2 regions of the Paraburkholderia sp. GAS41 genome follow, and region 1 is predicted to be linked to the other one. Evidence: riboswitches for the same ligand, from Rfam matches in the RefSeq annotation. Region 1 holds a riboswitch; the other holds the start of a gene.

Region 1 (7,621 bases):
GAACGCCGCATCCGCGAGACTTCAGGTGTGCAAAGTTCTTGCGAGCGGCGTCTGCGCGTTACACGCATCGACGCCACACCGTCGCACGCCCTCGCGCTCATGCCGCGACCGGTTCGCCCGAGCGCTCGACATCGAGCGTTTCTTCGTGGAACGCCGCGAGCGATTCGCGGTGCGCCACGCTGACGATCGCGGCCTTGGGCAGACGCTCGGTGAACAGGTGATAGAGGCGCGCCTCGTTCGCGGCGTCGAGCGCGCTGGTGGCTTCGTCGAGGAACAGGTAGTCGGGCTTGTGCAGCAAGACCCGCGCGGCGGCGAGGCGTTGCTGTTCACCCGGCGACAGAACACGCGCCCAGTGGCCCGATTCGTCCAGGCGGTCCGCATAGTCTGCAAGGTGGCACACGCGCAGCGCTTCGCGGCATTCGTCCTCGGTGTAGGCGTCGGCGGAGGACGGGTAGCAGAGCGCGCCTTTCAAGGTGCCGATCGGCATGTAGCTCTGCTGCGGAATAAACATCATGCGCGCATTGACCGGCGCGTCGATCGCGCCGTCGCCGAACGGCCACAGCCCGGCCAGCGCGCGCATCAAGGTGCTCTTGCCCGAGCCGGACGGGCCGCGTACCAGCCAGCGCGAACCGGGCTGGATGGTGATGTCGCGGATCTGCGAGAGGGCCGTGCCGTTCGGCAAGCAGAGCGACAGGCGGTCGGTGGAGAGCTTGTCCTCGTCGACGTAGTGCAGATTGATGCCGCCATGCGCGGTGGCCGGCGAGGTGGTCTCTTTCAGATGCGAGGCGCGGATGACGCGATTGAATTCGCGCAGACGATTCACCGTAGCCCGCCAATCGACAAGGCTGCCGTAACTGTTGATGAACCAGGAGAACGAATCGCTCACGGTGCCGAACGAGTTCTGGATCTGCATCAGCACGCCGAATGTGAATGCTCCGGCAAAGTACCGCGGCGCGGCAACTGCGATCGGAAAGATAATCGCAATCTGGGCATAGAAGCTCAGTACGAAGCTCAGGCGCTTGGTGTACTTCATCACGCGCCACCAGTTATCGCGAATGCGCTGGAAGACATTTCCCGCGGTGGCCCGTTCGGTCGCTTCCCCATCGTAAAACGCGATCTGTTCAGCGTTTTCGCGCACCCGGATCAGGCCGAAACGGAAATCTGCCTCGACCTTCTGTTGCTGGTAGGTAATCGAAACGAGCGGGTGGCCGAGCTTGTAGATCATGTACGAGCCACCCAGCGCATAGAGCGCGGCGACCCACACCATGTAACCGGGAATGACGAGCGGCACGCCGCCGAGCGTCACGCTTAGCGAACCGGCCAGTCCCCAGAGGATGGTGACGAACGTAATGAGCGTAACGACCGTCGACAGAAGATCGAGTGTCAGCGTGAGCGTGCTGGTGGCAAATGACTGCAGGTCGTCGCTGATACGTTGGTCAGGGTTGTCGGCAAGGCGGTCGCGCTCGATCCGATAGAAGGCGGCGTCGCCGAGCCACTCTTCAAGGTACCGGTGCGTCAGCCACTGGCGCCAGCGGAAACCGAGCATCTGACGCAAGTACCGGCCATACACGAACAGGATAATCATCGCGAACACGATGACCGAGAAGACCACCATCAGGTGCGGGAAGTCGTGAACGTTCTTGGCCTGCAAAGCGTTATAGAAGTCGCCGTTCCAGGTGTTGAACTTCACACTTAACCACACGTTGGCGAGGTTGATCGCGATGATCGTAATCAGCAGTCCCCACGCGATCTTCCATTCTTCAGAGACCCAGTAGGGCTTGATCAGACTCCACGCCGAGACTTTGTCGTCGGGCTCTAGCGGGCGGGCAGAAGAAGTATTGGGTGTCATGACCATCCTGAAGTAATGCTGGCTCAACTTGGGCTGGCTCACCACGACCGGGCCCAGATGGCTCGGTGAATAGTGAGTCCGCGCCACGGCGAAATTGCGATTGCGGCTGGATCTTGCCGCCGGATACCCGTCGCCCGATTCTGGCGCGAACGGCTTAAGCGAAAATTAATCGCGTAAAACCCGGGCAAGCGACGACCGCGCGTGAGGTGCAAGACGCCGCACCCACGGCGGGGGCGTCCGATCGTTGCATTGTGCCAGAGCGTCGGGCGTGGCTGCAGCAATCGGCGGTCCTCGCGCCTGCGCTGCCCTCGGTTTGCGGCCGTCGCGCCTTTTATGGTCTAATGACTCTCGACGAAACAGGGGTGCTTTGCGCGCGGGCAACACGCCGCGGTGAGGCTGAGAGAGACCCTTCGCACCCGATCCGGGTAATACCGGCGCGGGAAGTTTCCGGAAGTCAGCGTTTCTTCCAGCTTCGCTTCCATTCTCCCGCCGGGCAGCGTCCTTCACACTGGGCGCGCCATTTGCCCGGCCGGCCTCGCCCGCCGGTTTCGTCCTTGGGTACGTGCGCCTGATGCCGTACGGAAAGGATACGATGACCGCTCATTCTTCAGTTTATTGCTTCGTTCGCCCCCTCGCGGCCTATGCCGCCGCTCTGTACGTGCCGGTAGTCTGGCGATGAAGCAGCTTGCTCAACCGGATTTCGCCGTGATCGGCGGTGGTCTGTGCGGCCGGCTGGTCGCATGGCGCCTGGCCGGTGCGGGACACCGCGTTGTGTTGTACGAGCGGGGCGACGCTGCCGGCTCGCAAGCCGCCGCGTGGGTGGCGGCGGCCATGCTCGCGCCGCTTGCCGAAGCGGCGAGCGCGGAATTGCTCATCACGCGCCTCGGCGCTGCCTCGCTCGACAGCTGGCCGAAGCTGCTGGCCGAGTTGCCCGAACCCGTGTTCTTTCAACGCAATGGCACGCTGGTGGTCTGGCATCACGCCGACCGCACGGAAGCGCCGCTGTTCGAACGCCGCGTGCGCTCGAACGCGCCTGCGGATCTGCTGGATGGCGGTTTTGTCACGCTGTCGGGCAACCAGGTCGGCGCCGCGGAACCGGCGCTGGCGGGCCGCTTCACGCAAGGCTGGCTGTTGCCGCATGAAGGCCAGCTCGACAATCGTCAGGTGCTCAGCGCTTTGGCTGCTGGGCTTGCGGAGCGTGGTGTCGAGACACACTGGAACACGCCGGTTTTCGATCACGCCATGCCGCCGGCGCGCGTGACCATCGATTGCCGCGGGCTCGGCGCCAAGACGGTATTGCCCACCTTGCGCGGCATCCGCGGTGAAGTGGCCCGCGTGCATGCGCCCGGGATCGGACTGACGCGGCCAGTGCGCCTGTTGCATCCGCGTTACCCGCTGTATATCGCGCCGAAGCAGGACGATCTCTACGTGATCGGCGCCACCGAAGTGGAAGGCGAGGACATGTCGCCCGTCAGCGTGCGCTCCGCGCTGGAATTGCTCAGCGCGGCGTTTTCGGTGCATCCGGGCTTTGGCGAGGCGCGCATACTCGAATTGAACTCGCAGTGCCGCCCGACCTTGCCGGACCACCGTCCGGCGCTGGTGTGGGATGGCGCGCAGACCTTGCGCGTGAACGGCCTGTACCGCCACGGCTACATGATCGTGCCGGAAGTCGCGGACGAGGCCGTCCGCTTCGCGACCGCGCTGCTCGAAGGCCGGGTCGGCGATGCCGATGCTTTTGCCGGCTGGCAGCGCAATGCCCGCTGGAGCGAGCTGTTTCAGCTTGCCCGGCTCGACCCACAGGATTGCTCGCAGGAGCCGGCATGAGCGTTGCGGCTGCTTGCGCAGCCGCCGCCGGGCTAGTTATTTGCGCTATCGATTGAACCGTATCTGAACACCATGGACATTCATATCAATCAGAAGCCGTTGTCGCTCCCGGATGGGGCGACCGTCGCCGACGCGCTCGCCGCCTTCGGCGCGCGCCCACCGTTCGCCGTTGCGTTGAACGGCGATTTCGTGGCCCGCACCCAGCACGCTGCACGCGCGCTGCAGGCGGGCGACAAGCTCGACATCGTGCAACCCGTCGCCGGCGGCTAGCTGAACGCCTGCGCGAACGCCTCGGCCAGACGGCCGTGCATCGCCAGAGACAAGGATTTTTAGATGACTTCTCCCACTCCCGCCGACGCGCTCACGCTGTACGGCGAAACCTTCGCAAGCCGTGTGCTGCTCGGCACCTCACGCTATCCGTCGCTGCAGTCGCTCTCGGATTCGATCGATGCCGCGAAGCCCGGCATGATTACCGTCGCCCTGCGCCGTCAGATGAACGAAGGCGGCGCCGAAGCCGGCTTCTTCGACCTGCTTAAGCGGCATGGCGTACCGCTCCTTCCGAACACAGCCGGCTGCCAGAGCGTCGGTGAAGCGGTCACGACCGCCCATATGGCGCGCGAAGTGTTCGAAACCGACTGGATCAAGCTGGAACTGATCGGCGACGACTACACGCTGCAACCCGATCCGGTCGGCCTGATCGAAGCGGCTGCGCGACTGGTGAAGGACGGCTTCAAGGTGCTGCCGTATTGCACCGAAGATCTGGTGATCGGCCGCCGTCTGCTCGACGCCGGCTGCGAGGCGCTGATGCCGTGGGGAGCGCCGATCGGCACCGGCAAGGGCGTCATCAATCCGTACGGCCTGCGGGTGCTGCGCGAGCGCTTGCCGGACGTGCCGCTGATCGTCGACGCGGGGCTCGGCGTGCCGTCGCATGCGGCGCAGGTGATGGAGTGGGGCTTCGACGGCGTGCTGCTGAACACGGCCGTCTCGCAGGCGACCCATCCTGACGCCATGGCCCGCGCCTTCGCGCTGGGCGTCGAAGCGGGGCGCGAGGCGTATCTGGCGGGGCCGATGGCCGAACGCGAAACCGCCCATGCGAGCACGCCGGTGGTCGGCATGCCGTTCTGGCATCAGGACGGGAGCGCAGCATGAACCTGACTTTCACGCCGACCTCACCGCTCGGCGGCCGCGAGTTGTTCTGGCCGCCCGCTGACGAACTGACCGAAGCCGCTGAGCGTATCCGCGCCCGGCTGGGCGTCTGGCCGCCTACCCACGCGCCGTGGCGTATTTGCCTCGCTGCGCCGGACGACGCGAACGGCGGCGATCTGATCGTCGTCGCCGATGCCCAGCAGCATGGCGAGCAGGTGGCGCGCTGGCAGGTGCAGGGCGCAGGCGTGATCGAAGCGGCTGCGGGCCGTGCGACGCTTCATCTCGGCGGCGAGCGCTATCCGCTGGAAGGGCATCTGGCCGAAGACTGGATTCCCGCGCTGGCGGCCTTTCTCGATTGCGGCTTCGCACCGCACGACGCGCTGGTGCTCGCGCTCGCCTGGCGCGACGGCGACGAAACCTCGTCCGACGACGCGTGGCCCACGGATCTGTCCCGTTTCCCGCGCGTGATGGGCTTGCCGGCGGCTCCGCAGCAGGCGTTCGCGCGCTGCCCGGAGCGCCTTGGACTGTATCCGGTGCTGCCGACGGCCGACTGGGTCGAGCGGGTGGTCGGGTTTGGGGTGAAGACGGTGCAGTTGCGTCGCAAGACGGCCGAGCCGGGCGAACTGGCGCAGGACATTGCCCGTTGCGTCGCAGCGGGCCGCGCGCACGATGCCCAGGTGTTCATCAACGATCACTGGCAACTTGCACTCGCTGCGGGTGCGTATGGCGTTCACCTCGGTCAGGAAGATCTGCACAAGGCCGACCTTGACGGGCTCGCCGCTGCGGGCCTGCGCCTCGGCCTTTCGACGCACGGCTACTACGAGATCCTCACCGCGCTGCACTTCCGGCCTAGCTATGTTGCGCTCGGCGCGGTGTTCGCGACCACCACCAAGGTGATGCCTACGGCACCTCAGGGACTCGCGCGGCTCGCCCGTTACGTGCGCCTGCTCGAGGGCGTCGTACCGCTGGTGGCGATCGGCGGAATCGACCAGCAGGTGCTGCCGCAAGTGCTGGCGACAGGCGTCGGTTGCGCGGCCGTTGTACGTGCCGTGACGGAGGCGGCCGATCCCGCTGCATCCGTCGCTGCGATGCAGCGCGGGTTTACGCCATAATCGCGTGGTCCCTGCCTATCGGGGACAGGGCGCGTCACGGCAGCTTCTGCATGATGGCCCTATAATCCGGCCTTCTGTGTAAAAGGATCGTCAGCTTCGTGCCTTCCTCCTCCGAGACCCTTCTCGAGCTTCGCGACGTCGACTTCGGTTATGGCGACCGGCTCGTCCTGTCGAACCTGAACCTGCGCTTCAAGCGCGGCCAGGTCGTTGCGGTCATGGGCGGCTCGGGGTGCGGCAAGACCACGGTACTGCGGCTGATCGGCGGCCTCGTGCGCGCCCAGCGCGGGCAGATCCTGTTCCAGCAGCAGGACATCGGCGCACAGACGCGCGACGGCCTGTACGCGCTGCGTCGCAAGATGGGCATGCTGTTCCAGTTCGGCGCGCTGTTTACGGATATGTCGGTGTTCGAAAACGTGGCGTTCACGTTGCGCGAACACACCGATCTGCCCGAAGAACTGATCCGCGACCTCGTGTTGATGAAGCTCAACGCGGTGGGGCTGCGCGGCGCGCGCGATCTCTCCCCGGCGGAGATTTCCGGCGGCATGGCGCGACGCGTGGCGCTCGCCCGGGCCATCGCGCTCGACCCCGAACTGATGATGTACGACGAGCCGTTTGCCGGCCTCGATCCTATCTCGCTCGGTATTACGGCGAACCTGATCCGCGCGCTGAATCAGGCGCTCGGCGCCACCTCCATTCTGGTGACGCACGACGTGCCGGAATCGTTCGCGATTGCCGACTACGTGTATTTTCTGGCCAACGGCGGCGTGCACGCCGAAGGCACGCCCGCCGAATTGCGGGCCTCGAGCGATCCCACGGTGCGTCAGTTCATCGACGGCGCGCCGGACGGTCCGTTCAAATTCCACTATCCCAGCAATACGCCGCTTGCGGCAGATTTCGGCATCGGCGGGGGACAGGCATGATCAGTGCGCTCGGACGTTCGGTGGTCGGCGGGCTCGAGACCGCCGGTTACGCGACGCGGCTCTTCTTCCGCCTCGTGCTGGAATTCTTTCCGTTACTGCGCCGTCCACGTCTTGTCACGAAGCAGATCCACTTCGTGGGTAATTATTCGCTGGTGATCATTGCGGTGTCGGGGCTGTTCGTCGGTTTCGTGCTGGGGTTGCAGGGCTACAACACCCTCAACCGCTACGGTTCGGAGCAGGCGCTCGGGCTGCTGGTGGCGCTCTCGCTGGTGCGCGAGCTGGGGCCGGTGGTCACCGCGTTGCTGTTCGCGGGCCGCGCCGGCACGTCGCTCACCGCTGAAATCGGTTTGATGAAAGCCGGCGAGCAACTGACGGCCATGGAAATGATGGCGGTCGATCCGATCAAGATCGTGGTCGCGCCGCGCTTGTGGGCGGGCATTATCTCCATGCCGATTCTCGCGGCGATTTTCAGCGCGGTCGGGATCGGCGGCGGCTACGTGGTGGGCGTGCTGATGATTGGTGTGGACGCCGGCTCGTTCTGGTCGCAGATGCAGGGCGGCGTGGACGTCTGGGCCGACGTCGGCAACGGCGTGATCAAGAGTATCGTGTTTGGCTTTGCGGTGACGTTCATTGCGCTCTTCCAGGGCTACGAAGCCAAACCAACCCCGGAAGGTGTTTCACGGGCGACCACCAAGACGGTTGTGTACGGCTCGCTGGCCGTGCTTGGCCTCGATTTCCTGCTGACCGCGTTGATGTTCAGCTAAAAAAAC
Region 2 (7,621 bases), on a different contig from region 1:
CGAAAGCGAAGGTGAAAAAAAGCACGCCCGTGGGCGTGCCTCTTTCATGACGGCGAGCGGAGGCTCAATGCGGAATCATCCATTGCAGGTAGTTCTGCTGCAGCCACACGATGATCCCCAGTACGACGGTCAGGATCAGCGAATGTTTGAACGTCTTGGCGAACACCACCCCTTCCTTGCCTTTGAGTTCGGTGGTGGCGACGCCGGTCGAGATGTTCTGCGGCGAGATCATCTTGCCCATCACGCCGCCCGACGAATTGGTCGCCGCCATCAGGATCGGGTTCAGGTTGAGCTGGTTGGCGGCCACCACCTGCAGGTTGCCGAAGAGGGCGTTGCCGGAGGTATCGCTGCCCGACAGGAATACGGCGACCCAACCAAGGAAGGCCGACACCAGCGGGAAGAACGCGCCTACGGACGCCACGCCGAGACCGAGCGTGTAGGTGAGCCCCGAGTAGTTCATCAGATAAGCGAGCCCGACGATGGTTGCCACCGTCAGAATGGCGATGCGCGTCTGTACCCAGGTATCGACGATGGCGCGGCCGAATTCAGCCAGCGACAGGCGCACCAGCAACGCTGTGATGATTGCCGCCACGAGGATGGCCGTGCCGGTGGCGAGCGGCTGGAAGTCCCAGATGGCCGCGTAAGGCGTGTGATACAGGGTGATGAAGACGGCCTTGTTGAGACCCGGCCACGCCACCTTGATATCGCCGATCGTGAACACCTTGGCGATCGTCCAGACGATCACGACCACGGAGACGATGATCCACGGGTACCAGCCCTGCGCGCCGCTGATCTTGCGGTTGCGGGTTTCGGCGATGCGGTCGATGTTGACGGCGAACTTCGGATCCACGGCGGGCTTCCAGACCTTCAGGAAGGCCACCGTCACGATCAGCGAGACCAGCGAGGAGAGCACGTCGGTCAGGCTGTAGTTCAGGTAGTTCGAGGCGACGAACTGGGTGGCGGCGAAGCTGCCGCCGGCGACCAGCAGCACCGGCCAGATGCGCAGCATGTTGCGAAAGCCCGCATACACGGTGATCACGTAAAACGGCAGCAGCAAGGCGAAGAACGGCAACTGGCGGCCGATCATCTGCGCGAGACTGTCGGCCGGCAGATGCGTGACCGCCGCCAGCACGGTGACCGGCACGCCGAGCGCGCCGAAGGCGACCGGTGCGGTATCGAAGATCAGCGTGAAGGTCAGGGCTTCGAGCGTCGGGAAGCCGAGCAGGATCAGCAGCGAACTGGTGATGGCGACCGGCGTGCCGAACCCGGAGATACCTTCGAGCAGCGCGCCGAACGAGAAGCCGACCACGACGAGCACGATGCGGCGGTCGTTCGGCAGGTTGTCGATCATCCACATGCGAAACGCTTCGAAGCGGCCCGAGCGTTGCGCGATGTTATACAGCAGGATCGCGGTGACGACGATCCACATGATCGGCCAGAGCGCGAACACGGCGCCGGCGACCACGGTGTTGATGGCGAGCCCGACCGGAAACTGCCAGCCGAAAATCGCCACCAGCAGCCCGACGACCAGTCCGGCGAGCGAGGCCTGCCAGGCGGGCCGCCGGGCCCAGCCGAGTAACACCAGCACGACCAGAATCGGCAGCGCGGCAACCAGAAACGACGGCAAGAGCGAATTGCCGATGGGAGTCAACAGTTGATGAAACATCACGTCTCCTTCTTTGTTATTCGAATCGGCGCGACGGACTGCGTGCTACGTGACGCGTCGGATGGAGCAGGACGAATGACGGTACGGCTGCGCGTGGAAACAGCACCGGAATCGCGTATTTAAATAGGTAGTGCACATAGCGATCCCAGCATAAAGCCCGCGTTGGCGCAGTCAAGACGGGAAACTACGGGAGAGGTGACCGTCAGCCGGACGGATGGCTGACGGGTGGCGGGGAAGTGACGGGAAAATGTCGCCGGGTTGGCGAAACGGTCAGATTCGGTGGACTGGAGCGGCGAGAAGGAGGCTGTGAGACGAAGGCTGTGAGGCAAGGGCTATGAAGCGGGGGCTGTGAGACAGAGGTTGGGCCCCACGATCGGGGGCGCAGTCAAATAGCATCGCGGCAGCCGTGGCGCTTCATGGCGCTCACGGCGCGTCGCTACGCGCAACCCTCAATGCCAATGACCGCCACCACCGTGCCAACCGCCACCGCCGTGCCAGCCGCCGCCGTGCCAACCGCCACCCCAGCAGCAACCGCCGCCCCAGAAGCCGGCAAAGCCGATCGAGACGGACGGTCCGTAATACGGATAGCCATAACCGTAGCCGTAGCCATAGTAGGCGGGATAAGCAGGGTAAGCCGGATAAGGGTAATAAGCCGGAGCAGGAGCGGGATAGGCCGCATAACCAGACGTCGCAGCGGGCGCATAAACCTGTTGCTGCTGGGTCGGCGCGTAGGAAGCGGACGGCACCGTGTACGACCCCGAGGCGGTGACCGACGGCGGCGGAGGCGCCGGAATAGAGGCGTGATCGTTCAGGGCCGGCAGCGGCTCGCCGCTGGCGCTGACCGGCACCGCAGTCTGCGCGGCGTAGCCGGGTGCGGTGGTGTAGTAGCCGTTCGCGCCGTACGGATAGTAGCCGTACGGGTAGTAACAGCCTGCCAGGGCAAGCACCGCAGCCGCGGCGGCGAGGCGGGTGGTAGCCGAAAGGGGACTCATGGCACGCTCCTGATGCGTCTGGATGCCGCCACGGTCGACGTTGACGATGTGCAACACGGCACCATTCTCTTAGCTTACGCCGTGCGGCCCCGCATCAGGTTGCAAAGTCGTTACCGCTTATTTCAGTGACTGGCCGAGGATGACGCGCCGCGGCAAGCGCGGCGGCGCGTTCACCCTGCGCCAGCCTCGGGCCTTACTGCCGCTGATAAATCTCAGCGCCCTTTTTCATGAACTCGATCGACTTCACTTCCATGCCTTTCTTCAGGGCTTCGTCGTCGGTCACGCCTTGCTGTGCCGCGAACTCCCGCACGTCCTGAGTGATTTTCATCGAGCAGAAGTGCGGCCCGCACATCGAACAGAAGTGCGCGACTTTGGCCGAGTCCTTCGGCAGCGTTTCGTCGTGGAATTCACGTGCCTTGTCCGGGTCGAGACCGAGGTTGAACTGGTCTTCCCAACGGAACTCGAAGCGCGCCTTCGAGAGCGCATTGTCACGCACCTGCGCCCCTGGATGGCCCTTCGCGAGATCCGCCGCGTGCGCGGCCAGCTTGTAGGTGATGATGCCGGTCTTGACGTCGTCCTTGTTCGGCAGACCCAGGTGTTCCTTCGGCGTCACGTAGCAGAGCATGGCGGTGCCGAACCAGCCGATCATTGCCGCGCCGATCCCCGAGGTGATGTGGTCGTAGCCCGGCGCGATGTCGGTGGTCAGCGGTCCCAGCGTGTAGAACGGCGCTTCGTCGCACCATTCCAGTTGCAGGTCCATGTTTTCCTTGATGAGCTGCATCGGCACGTGACCCGGACCTTCGATCATTGTCTGCACGTCATGCTTCCACGCAATCTGCGTCAGCTCGCCGAGCGTCTTCAGTTCGCCGAGTTGCGCCTCGTCGTTGGCGTCGTAGATCGAGCCAGGGCGCAGGCCGTCGCCGAGCGAAAACGCCACGTCGTAGGCCTTCATGATTTCGCAGATGTCTTCGAAGTGCTCGTACAGGAAGCTTTCCTTGTGGTGCGCGAGACACCACTTCGCCATGATCGAGCCGCCGCGCGAGACGATACCCGTCATGCGTTTGGCCGTCAGCGGCACGTATTGCAGGCGCACGCCGGCATGGATCGTGAAGTAGTCGACGCCTTGCTCGGCCTGTTCGATCAGCGTGTCGCGAAAGATTTCCCATGTCAGGTCTTCGGCCTTGCCGTTGACCTTTTCGAGTGCCTGATAAATCGGCACCGTGCCGATCGGCACCGGCGAATTGCGGATGATCCATTCGCGGGTTTCGTGAATGTGCTTGCCGGTGGAGAGATCCATCACCGTGTCGCCGCCCCAGCGGATCGCCCACGTCATCTTGTCGACTTCTTCGCCGATCGACGAGGTCACCGCCGAGTTGCCGATATTCGCATTCACCTTCACGAGGAAGTTGCGGCCGATGATCATCGGTTCGCTTTCCGGGTGATTGATGTTGTTCGGGATGATGGCGCGGCCGCGCGCCACTTCGTCGCGCACGAATTCAGCGGTGATTTCCGTGAGGCCGTTCGGACCGAAGGCGCTCGCGCCGAACGCCTGGCCCGGATGCTGGCGGCCCATCATGGCAGCGAGCTTTTCGCCGTTCGGGCCGCTCGTCTTCAGCGTTTCCAGATACGCGGCGCGCTGCTGGTTTTCGCGGATCGCGATGTATTCCATCTCCGGCGTCACGATGCCTTTCCTCGCGTAGTGCATCTGCGAGACGTTGGCGCCCGCTTTGGCGCGGCGCGGCGTACGGTGCAGGCCCTGGAAGCGTAATTCGGTGGTGGCGGGATCGGCGGCGCGCTCGCGACCGTAGTCGCTCGTCAGTCCGCTCAGCGCTTCGGTGTCGCCGCGCTCTTCGATCCAGCGCTGACGCAGCGCCGGCAGACCGGCGCGGATGTCGATGGTGGCGTCCGGATCGGAGTACGGGCCCGACGTATCGTAGACAAACACGGGCGGATTCTTTTCGCCGCCGAAGCTGTCGGGCGTATCCGACTGGGTGATTTCGCGCATCGGCACGCGGATATCGGGGCGCGAGCCGGTGACGTAGATCTTGCGGGAGTTCGGCAGCGGGGCAACAGCGGCCGCATCGACGTGAGCGTCGGCGGAAAGGAACTTCGGATTGGCGTTCATGCGGATCTCCATGCAAAACAATATGGGGGGCCGCTAAGCAGGAGACGAGACGGAAGTTGTGGGAATTCGCCGGAAGATGAGGCGGTGCTGCGATGCGAATTCCGTACGCTTCCCTGCGCTGGCATTATCCAGATCAGGTTCAAAGGGTATTTCTCACCCACGCAGCACAGACCTCCAACCCCTGTGCGACGCAGGACCCCCGCGTTAGCAGCGCACACGATACACCGGCTGTGCGGTGCTTGGCAACCGCTCTCGAAATTGCCGCCGGCCGATCCGGGGACGCCTTACAGCCGTGGACGCTTGTCTCGTTTGGGCTGCGCGGCGGGGCGCGTCGCAAGATGAAAGGTGCGCCTACAGCATGAAATCGTCGGCGGCTTTTGAAAGGTAGACCTACAGCGTGAAATCGTCGGCGGCTTCGGGTTGAAACAGGATTTGCTCGATCTTGAGCCTCTGTTGCGCGCCGCTGGGCGGCGTGAAGCGGATCGTTGCGCCGCGTTTTGCGCCTAGCAGGGCGAGGCCCGCCGGCGAAAACACGTTCAACCGGCCACTGCCGAAATCGGCGTTCGAAGGGTACACCACAGTCCAGGTCATCTGTTCGCCGCTGGCCTGATCGGCGAGCGTGGCGCGCGAGTTCATCGTGACGACGTTAGCGGGGATGTCGTGCGCATCCACGATGACGGCGCGCAGCAACAGCGCATCGAGCATGTCTTGCAGCCGCGCGTTGGCACCGGGCATGGCGGCGTGTTTTTCCAGACGGGCGACGTCGAGTTCGGTGAGATAGCAGGTTTGGGTCGTCTTCATGACGGGACTTCCATTCGATCGGTGTAAGAGGGCCGCGCGGCGAAAGCGCGCGAACGGCATGCGTACGGGATCGGCCCGGAGCCCGACCCACGCGGCTCCGGTCAGGAGGTGCGTTCAGGTCAGACGCCGGGCCGCGGAAAGCGGCAGCGTTCGTTGACGGGAGGCGTGGCGCAAGTCTCCGGCGCGCGCGCAGCCAGCCGCCCTGCGCAGACGCAGACGGGACAGGACACGGTTGAACGGAGTGCGCATGGGGAGCCGGCGGATTGGGTGAAAAGGTGTTTGAGAAGCGGTGTTTGGGACAAGGTGCCGAACGAGGCGGCACACGGTAGGTCGATGGTAGCACGCTGGCGATTCGGCCCTTTTGGGTTCCGGCTGACACGTTTTGCCGCAGCAGTCAGCGGCGCTCGCGAAACGCCGATGCTGTGGGCGCTTGCGGGGTCCTTTCTCGGTCTCACAAGAAATTTTCAGATTTGCTGTCATAACGGCCGACGCGCGCCGACAAACGTGCAGATTTCCTGATGGAGCCTGCCATGCATTCCCTCGTGCGTTTCCTTGTGCCTCCGCGCGTACATTCGCTGTTGCCTTCGCGCATGACTTCAGTGAGCCGTCGCTTTGGCTCTTCGCCGTTCGTGCGTGCCGTCGCGCTGCTCGCCGCGCTCGCGACCAGCGGTGTCGCTCAAGCCGCCGGTTCGATGTGTACGGCGCACAGTCCGGCGCACCGTGTCGCGCTGGTGGAGTTGTACAGCAGCGAGGGCTGCAATAGCTGCCCGCCGGCGGATCATTGGCTCGGCCAATGGAAGGATAGCGGCGCGGCGCAAGGCATCGTGCCGCTCGCCCTGCATGTGGACTACTGGAACAGCCCCGGCTGGACGGACCGCTTCTCCCAGCATCGCTTCACGGAGCGCCAGCAGAGCCTGACCGATCTCGCCGGCGGCCACACGATCTACACGCCGGAAATCTTCGTGTCGGGTCGTGAATTGCGCGGCTGGTCGCAGCCCGCGAGCTTCGACGAACGCATCCATAAAGTGATCGCCGAGCCTGCACAGGCCACTGTCGCGCTCGAACTCGCGCCGCCCGCGCAAGGCGCGAAGGGCTTCAGCGTGGACGCGCGCTTCGCGTCCAATGCCAGCCTTCACGATCCCTTGAACGCCTACCTCGCCGTCTACGAAAACGCACTGACTTCGCAGGTGCGCGCGGGTGAAAACAGCGGCGTGACGCTGCATCACGAACGTGTCGTGCGGCAATGGATCGGCCCGGTGCCGCTCGAGGCCGGCAACGCGCAGATTCGCCGCGAGATCACCTTCGATCCTGCCGACGCTGCGGACAACGCCGCGCAGCCCGGCAAGTTCGGCGTGGTGGGTTTCGTTGAAAACGCCGCCACGGGCGAGGTATTGCAAGTGGCTGAACTGGCCACGTGTCATTGACACGCCCCGACATAGGTTCAGGATCGGTGGATGCGGCCAGCTTCGCTGAAGTTCGTGATCCACATGCACCGCTATGCACGCGCCACGCGCCGCACCTCACGCCCTTGATTCAAGGAGATTCACATGGCAACGCCTCACGCTCTCGCTGACACGACACCGCGCGCCGCGCCGCCGCGCAGCGGTCCGATACACCCGCTCTGGGTACGCGTCACGCATTGGCTCAATGCGCTCGCGGCGCTCACGATGATGCTCTCCGGCTGGCGCATTTACGACGCATCGCCGATCTTCAAAAGCTTCACGTTCCCGCCTTCGCTCACCTTGGGCGGATGGCTCGGGGGCGCGTTGCAATGGCACTTTGCGGCCATGTGGCTGCTGTTTTTCAACGGCCTGGTTTATCTCGCGCTCAACCTCGTGAGCCGGCGCTTTTTCCGCAAGTTCTTGCCGCTTTCGCCGCGCGCCATCCTGCGCGATTTCATCGCCGCGCTGACCGGCAAGCTCGCGCATGCCGATCTGCGCGTCTACAACGCAGTGCAGAAATTCGCCTACCTGTTCGTGGTGTGCGACCTGATCGTGCTGGTGCTGTCGGGACTGGCAATCTGGAAGTCGGTGCAAT

Evidence for each region. Region 1 has a riboswitch for thiamine pyrophosphate ahead of P3T43_RS24655 (FAD-dependent oxidoreductase). Riboswitches for the same ligand answer to the same signal wherever they lie in the genome.
Region 2: another riboswitch for thiamine pyrophosphate. It lies ahead of thiC (phosphomethylpyrimidine synthase ThiC); the one in region 1 lies ahead of P3T43_RS24655 (FAD-dependent oxidoreductase).

What each region holds. Positions count from the first base shown of each region.
Region 1 covers NZ_JBNDMK010000020.1:77,274-84,894, reverse strand. The annotation lists gene P3T43_RS24660 (ABC transporter ATP-binding protein/permease) at 98-1,849, opposite strand; TPP riboswitch at 2,198-2,309, shown strand; gene P3T43_RS24655 (FAD-dependent oxidoreductase) at 2,525-3,673, shown strand; gene thiS (sulfur carrier protein ThiS) at 3,746-3,943, shown strand; gene P3T43_RS24645 (thiazole synthase) at 4,007-4,822, shown strand; gene thiE (thiamine phosphate synthase) at 4,819-5,931, shown strand; gene P3T43_RS24635 (ABC transporter ATP-binding protein) at 6,030-6,851, shown strand; gene mlaE (lipid asymmetry maintenance ABC transporter permease subunit MlaE) at 6,848-7,615, shown strand.
Region 2 covers NZ_JBNDMK010000018.1:86,090-93,710, reverse strand. The annotation lists gene P3T43_RS23175 (L-lactate permease) at 65-1,666, opposite strand; gene P3T43_RS23170 (hypothetical protein) at 2,116-2,658, opposite strand; gene thiC (phosphomethylpyrimidine synthase ThiC) at 2,852-4,783, opposite strand; TPP riboswitch at 4,876-4,994, opposite strand; gene P3T43_RS23160 (GreA/GreB family elongation factor) at 5,174-5,584, opposite strand; gene P3T43_RS23155 (DUF1223 domain-containing protein) at 6,175-7,008, shown strand; gene P3T43_RS23150 (cytochrome b/b6 domain-containing protein) at 7,132-7,621, shown strand, end outside.